2 regions of the Paracoccus sp. DMF genome follow, and region 1 is predicted to be linked to the other one. Evidence: riboswitches for the same ligand, from Rfam matches in the RefSeq annotation. Region 1 holds a riboswitch; the other holds the start of a gene.
The links. A riboswitch is a leader RNA that binds a small molecule or an ion and turns the genes downstream of it on or off. The one in region 1 is predicted to bind cobalamin.

Region 1 (3,346 bases):
CACCGTGCGACGCCGGGCGTCATCTCGCTGGCCGTGCCGCTGGCCGACATGCGGGCGCAAAGTCAGGCGATCCAGGATTTCGCGCTGGGAAGCTGGGCCGGCGGGCTGTGGTACGGCATCTTCCCGCGCGAGCTTTCCACGCTCGAAGTGATCGCGACCGGGTTCGGGCTGGCGGTGCTCGCCTCGGTGCTGACGACCTTCGCCGGGCTGATCGCCGACCCGCTGCAACTGGCCGCGGGCACGCACCGGCGCCGGATCATGCGGCTGCTTGCGCGGCTCGACCGCGCCGCCGAGGCGCCGGCGCTGGAGCGCGAGCACCTGCTGGCCCGGCTGGGCGACCTGACCGATGCCTGCCTGAGCCTGTGGCGCAGCCTGAAGGGCTAGACCTTGCAGATAGAATTGCCGCCATCGGCCAGCATCGCCGTGCCGGTGACGAAGCTCGCGTGGTCGGACAGCAGGAACAGCGCCGCGCGGGCGATCTCCTCGGGCCGGGCCATGCGCTTCAGGGCATGCAGGCCGGCGATGAAATCCGCCGTGTCGGGGTTGGTCGCGGCATCGCCCGCCATCTCGGTCAGGGTGCCGCCGGGCAAGAGCGCATTGGCGCGGATGCGCTCTGGGCCGTAATCCACCGCCAGCGCCTGCACCAGCCCGATCAGCCCGGCCTTGGCCGCGGCATAGCCGCCCATGCCCGGCAGCACCGCGGTATGGCCGATGAAACTGCCGGTAAAGACCAGCGCGCCCCCGCCCCGCGCCAGCAGCGCCGGCACCTGCGCCCGCGCGGCCAGGAAGGCGGCGGTCAGGTTGGTGGCGATCAACCGCTGCCATTCCGCGTCCGGGATCTCGTGCACCCGCGCGCCCGAGCCGATCTGCCCGGCATTGTTGAAGGCGCCGTCGAGCCCGCCGAAGCGCTCCTGCGCCAGCGCGACCAGCGCCTCGGCATGGCCGGGCGCCGTGACATCGCCGGCCAGCACCGCGACGCGGCCCGCGCCTTGATCGATTCGGGCTGCGAGGTCGGCAAGCCGATCCTCGCGCCGGGCCGAGATCACCAGCCGCGCGCCCTCGGCCGCGAAGATCTGCGCCGCGGCCGTGCCGATGCCGCTGGAGGCGCCGGTGACGATGAAGGTCTTGTCCTTGAGCAGCATCCTGCTTTTCCCTTGCTTGTTGCGGGGCCAGCATGGGCCGGGGCCTGAAGCGGAACACCCGGTTTCTTGCGCCGGTAACCGGGTGTTCGCGTTAAGGTCCCGCATGCGGGTAATTGTCCACAGGGACACCATATCTCTGTGGATACCCCCGGAACCGACACTATATGTGGTTGACGACCGGGCGCGCTCATGGCTTACTGGGCGGGTCATGGTTAATCCGGTTTCGGCCGGGAGACGAAGAGGGAAGCCGGTGCGAATCCGGCACTGCCCCCGCAGCTGTAAGCGGTGAGCGACGCTGGAACGCCACTGGGAAACCGGGAAGGCCAGCCGAGCCGAGACCTGCGAGTCAGAAGACCTGCCATGACGCTGAAAGGACGACACCGTGCGGCGGGCGCGGGGCTTGATCGGCGCGATGGCCTGGCCATCGGCCCGGCCCTGTGCTGCCCACAGCAATAAAAGGAGCAGAGGCATGTCCATCACCGTTTATTCCAAGCCCGCCTGCGTGCAATGCACCGCCACCACCCGCGCCCTGGATGCGCGCGGCCTGGACTATCACCTGGTCGACCTGACCGAGGATGACGCGGCGATGGAACTGGTCACCTCGCTGGGCTATCGCCAGGCGCCGGTCGTCGTCGCCGGCGAGGCGCATTGGGCCGGCTTCCGTCCCGACATGATCGGCCGCCTGTCCTAAGGCCATGGCCGGCGGGGGCGATCTGGTCTATTTCTCCTCGGCCTCGGGGAATACGGCGCGTTTCGCGGCACGGCTGGGCCTGCGCGCCCTGCGTGTCCCGATCTCGCCCAAGGACGCGATGCCGGCGCCGGCCCGGCCCTATGTGCTGATCTGCCCGACCTTTGCCGATGGCGAAGGGCGCGGGGCTGTCCCGAAGCAGGTCATCCATTTCCTGAACGATCCCGACCGCCGCGCCGGCTTGCGCGGCGTCATCGCCACCGGCAACCGGAATTTCGGGGCGACTTACGCCTTGGCCGGCAGGGTGATTTCTGACAAGTGCAACGTCCCCGTGCTGTATCGATTCGAGCTGGCGGGGACTGATCTGGACATTTCCCGCGTGCTGGCGGGGCTCAACAAATTCTGGGGGACGGAATGCTTGACGATGGCGTAAAGGCCGAGCTCGACTATCACGCGCTGAACGCGATGCTGAACCTTTACGATGCCGACGGCCGCATCCGCTTCGACGCGGATCGCAAGGCCGCGCGGCAGTATTTCCTGCAGCATGTCAACCAGAACACGGTGTTTTTCCACAACCTCGACGAGAAGCTGCGCTATCTGGTCGACGAGGGCTATTACGAGCCCGAGGTGCTGGACCAGTATTCCAAGAACTTCCAGCGCGCGATCTGGGATGCCGCCTATCAGAAGAAGTTCCGTTTCCCGACCTTCCTGGGCGCGTTCAAGTATTACACCAGCTATACGCTGAAGACCCGCGACGGCCAGCGCTACCTGGAACGCTATGAGGACCGCGTGGTCATGGTCGCGCTCGCGCTGGCGCGCGGCGACGAGGGCCTGGCCATGCGCTTCATGGAGGAGATCCTGTCGGGCCGCTTCCAGCCGGCGACGCCGACCTTCCTCAATGCCGGCAAGAAGTCGCGCGGCGAGCTGATCTCGTGCTTCCTGCTGCGGCTGGAAGACAACATGGAGTCGATCGGCCGCTCGATCAACTCGGCGCTGCAGCTGTCGAAGCGCGGCGGCGGCGTGGCCTTGATGCTGACCAACCTGCGCGAGGCCGGCGCGCCGATCAAGGGCATCGAGAACCAGTCCTCGGGCGTGATCCCGGTGATGAAACTGCTGGAGGATTCGTTCAGCTATGCTAACCAGCTGGGCGCGCGTCAGGGCGCGGGCGCGGTCTATCTGAACGCGCATCACCCCGACATCCTGCGCTTCCTGGATACCAAGCGCGAGAACGCCGACGAGAAGATCCGCATCAAGACGCTGAGCCTTGGCGTGGTGATCCCGGACGTGACCTTCGAGCTGGCGAAGCGCAACGAGGACATGTACCTGTTCTCGCCGCATGACATCCAGAAGGTCTATGGCGTGCCCTTCTCGGAAATCTCGGTGACCGAGAAATATGCCGAGATGGTCGACGACAAGCGCATCAAGAAGCGCAAGATCAACGCGCGCGCCTTCTTCCAGACCCTGGCCGAGATCCAGTTCGAAAGCGGCTATCCCTATATCATGTTCGAGGACACGG
Region 2 (3,346 bases), on a different contig from region 1:
GGGTCGCGCAGCCAGGCCCATAGCCTCGGCCGTCTGCACCGCGCGGCGCAGGGGCGACACGCGGGCCGGACCCGGCCGGGGATGCGGGCCGGGCAGCGCGAGATCGTCACCCGGAAACACCGGCCGCGCCGGGGCCAGCGAACAGATCAGCAGGATGCGGCTTGCCATGGCGCCAGATTGGCCGCGGCGCCGGGCGGGCGCAAGTTTGCTTTGACATTTGCCGCTCTGCAGCGCAGCTTGCCCGGCATTGCCCAGTCGCGGGAAGCCGGTGGAACTCCGGCACGGTCGCGCCACTGTAACCGCGCCCATCAGGGGCGGAAGTCAGACCCCGAGCCCGGGCATGTCAACATCCCAACCGGACGCGTATCCGAAGGAGCATTGCGATGGCCTATACCGAAGCCACAGACGATTTCCGCAGCCGCCCGATTCCCTTGGGCGAATGGGCGCCCTGGGCGATCTTCGCCGGGCTGGTCATGCTGCTGGCGCTGTATTTCGTCAGCACCGAACAGGGCGCGGTCGCGCTTCTCGACGGCACCGGCGTGCATGAATTCGTGCATGACGCGCGCCACCTTCTCGGCTTTCCCTGCCACTGAGGAGCAGCCCCCATGACAGGACGTTATCTGGTGCTCGGCATGATTGCCGGGCTGATCGCGGGTGTGCTGGCCTTTGGCGTCGGCAAGGTCTGGGGCGAGCCGCCGGTCGCCGCCGCCATCGCGCTGGAGGAAGCGGGCGCGCCCGCCGCCCCCGAACACGCTCATGACCACGGCCACGACGCGCCGACCGCCGCTGCCACGGCCGAGCCCGAACCCGCCGGCCATTCCCATTCCCATGGCGTGGGCGAGGGCATCAGCCGCGCCACCCAGGCCGGCATCGGCCTGCTGACCGGCATGGCGGTGTTCGGCGCCGGCCTGGGCGGGCTTTTCGCGCTGGTCTTCGCCTTCGTGCAGGGCCGGTTCTCGCATCTGGGCGCGCGGGCGACGGCGGGGGTGATGGCGGTGCTGGGCTATGTCTCGGTCGTGCTGGTGCCCTTCCTGAAATACCCGGCCAACCCGCCCGCCGTGGGTCATGGCGAGACCATCGGCCTGCGCACGCAGATGTTCTTTGCCATGATGGCGCTGTCGCTCATCGCCATGGTGATCGCGGTGGCAGTGGCGCGCAGCGGCCGCGACCGCTGGCGCGCCGGCATCCTGGGCGGGCTGGCCTATCTGGTCCTGGTGGTCGTCGCCGGCCTCGTCCTGCCCGCCATCAACGAGGTGCCGGCCGGCTTTCCGGGCGACCTGCTCTGGCAGTTCCGCAGCGTGTCGCTGGTGATCGTGGCAATGCTCTGGGCCGGGATCGGGCTGATCTTCGGCCAGCTCGTGCAAGGGTCGCTGGCCCGTGACCCGGGCTTGCGGCAGCGGCTGGCCTGATCCCCTGCGGCAAAATGACAGGGCGCCGGCGGGTCCGGCGCCTTTTTCGTTCGGCTCCGGCGTGAAAACCACGGCCGCCGCCGCATGCGGGCCGGGCCAGACCCCTTGACAGCCGGGGCCTGGTCGCGCGAACAGGTGGCTGCTTCGGTTCCGGCGCCTTGCCGGATGAAAAGGGAAGCCGGCACGCCCCTTGGGCCAATCCGGCACTGCCCCCGCAACTGTAGGCGGCGAGCAACGGTCGACGATGCCACTGGGACGCTCCCGGGAAGGCCGGCCGAAGCGACGATCCGCGAGTCAGGAGACCTGCCGAGGCGTTCACCCATTCCCGGCGCGGGGCGCACCGGGAAAGCGGCCGTTCCGCAGAGGTGACGCTCACCCCCCGGCGGGCGGGCCGATCGGCCTGTTCGAAGGGCAGTTCTGCAACCCGCGGGCTGCGGCCCGTGCCCGGAAAGGTCAAGGCATGTTTCGGACCCGAGCTTCCATAATGACTCTGGCGGCGGCGCTGGTGCCGGCCGTCGCGGCGGCGCAGGAGGCCGTCATCCTGGATCCCGTGATCCTGTCGGCCGGCCTCAGCCCCATCGCCAGCGATGCCTATGGCCGCGCCTCGACCGTGCTGACCGCCGAGGAGATCGAGGCGCGCGGCCTCGCCACCGTGCAGGACGCGCTGCGCAGCGTGCCGGGCGTGGCCGTCACCTCGACCGGCGAGACGCTGACCAAGCTGCGCATCCGCGGCAGCGAACCCGGCCACGTCCTCGTGCTGATCGACGGGGTCAAGGCGAACTCTCCGGCCTCCGGCGACTATACCTTTTCGGGCATGACCGCCGCCGATATCGACCGGATCGAGGTGCTGCGCGGCCCGCAATCGGCGATCTACGGCTCGAACGCGGCCGCGGGCGTCGTCTCGATCACCACGCGGCGCGCGCGCGGGGCGGGATTCCGCTATGGCGGCGGGGTCGAGATCGGCGGGCTGGGCACCCGCGCGGCCAACGGCCATGTCAGCTATTCGGACGCGCGCAGCGAACTGGTGCTGTCGCTGGAATCGCGCCATGTCGAGGGCGAGGATGCCTCGCGCTCCGGCGGCGACCGCGATTTCAACGACCGCGACACGATCGGGCTGCGCGGCCGCTATGACCTGACCGAAAGCGTCAGCGCAGGCTTCGCCCTGCGCCGCAGCTGGCAGGAATACGGCTATGACCTTGGCAGCTTCGTGCCGGTGCCCACCCCCGACGACTACCTGATCGACGCACCGCTGACCGCCGACCGGAACGAGGTCTTCGGAACGCTCTGGATCGAGGCGCAGGCGCTGGACGGGCGGCTGTCCAACCGGCTGACCGTTTCGGGCACCAATCAGGACACCCTGTTCCTGAACGACGGCGCCTATGACTATGACGACGCTGCCCGCCGCCGCGGCGTGCAATATCTGGGCAGCTGGGCCATCGACGGCGCCGATCTGGCCAGCACCCGCCATCGCCTGAATTTCAGCGCCGCCACCGAACGCGAAACCTATCGCAGCTCCTATGCGCCCGGCGGAATCTATGAACGCGACACGACCGCGTTGGCGCTGGAATATCTGGGCAATCTCGACCCGGACATCGACCTGCAGGCCGGCATCCGCCGCGACCTGAACGACGGCTTCAAGGACGCGACCTCGTGGAACCTGTCGGCCGGCTGGCAGGTGCCGGGCCAGGACATCCGCCTGCGCGCGGCGGCGGGCCGGGCCGTGGTCAATCCTGACATGTTCCAGCAATTCGGCTATATCCCCGGCTCTTACGCGGGCAACCCGGACCTGCGCCCCGAACGCAGCCTTGGCTACGAGCTGGGCGCCGATCTGTCCTATGCCGGCGGGCGGGGCACGCTGGGCGCGACCATCTTCCACAGCGATGTCGAGGATCTGATCACCGGCTCGGGCGAGACCTCAGTGAACCTTAACGGCACCA

Region 2: another riboswitch for cobalamin. It lies ahead of E3D03_RS00100 (TonB-dependent receptor plug domain-containing protein); the one in region 1 lies ahead of nrdH (glutaredoxin-like protein NrdH).

Annotation. Positions count from the first base shown of each region.
Region 1 is NZ_SOKV02000010.1:91,248-94,593, reverse strand. It holds gene E3D03_RS08300 (DUF6635 family protein) at 1-384, shown strand, start outside; gene E3D03_RS08295 (SDR family oxidoreductase) at 381-1,142, opposite strand; cobalamin riboswitch at 1,335-1,520, shown strand; gene nrdH (glutaredoxin-like protein NrdH) at 1,612-1,833, shown strand; gene nrdI (class Ib ribonucleoside-diphosphate reductase assembly flavoprotein NrdI) at 1,838-2,263, shown strand; gene nrdE (class 1b ribonucleoside-diphosphate reductase subunit alpha) at 2,245-3,346, shown strand, end outside.
Region 2 is NZ_SOKV02000001.1:15,222-18,567, forward strand. It holds gene E3D03_RS00085 (histidine phosphatase family protein) at 1-168, opposite strand, end outside; cobalamin riboswitch at 260-328, shown strand; gene E3D03_RS00090 (CbtB domain-containing protein) at 384-593, shown strand; gene E3D03_RS00095 (CbtA family protein) at 606-1,409, shown strand; cobalamin riboswitch at 1,538-1,735, shown strand; gene E3D03_RS00100 (TonB-dependent receptor plug domain-containing protein) at 1,894-3,346, shown strand, end outside.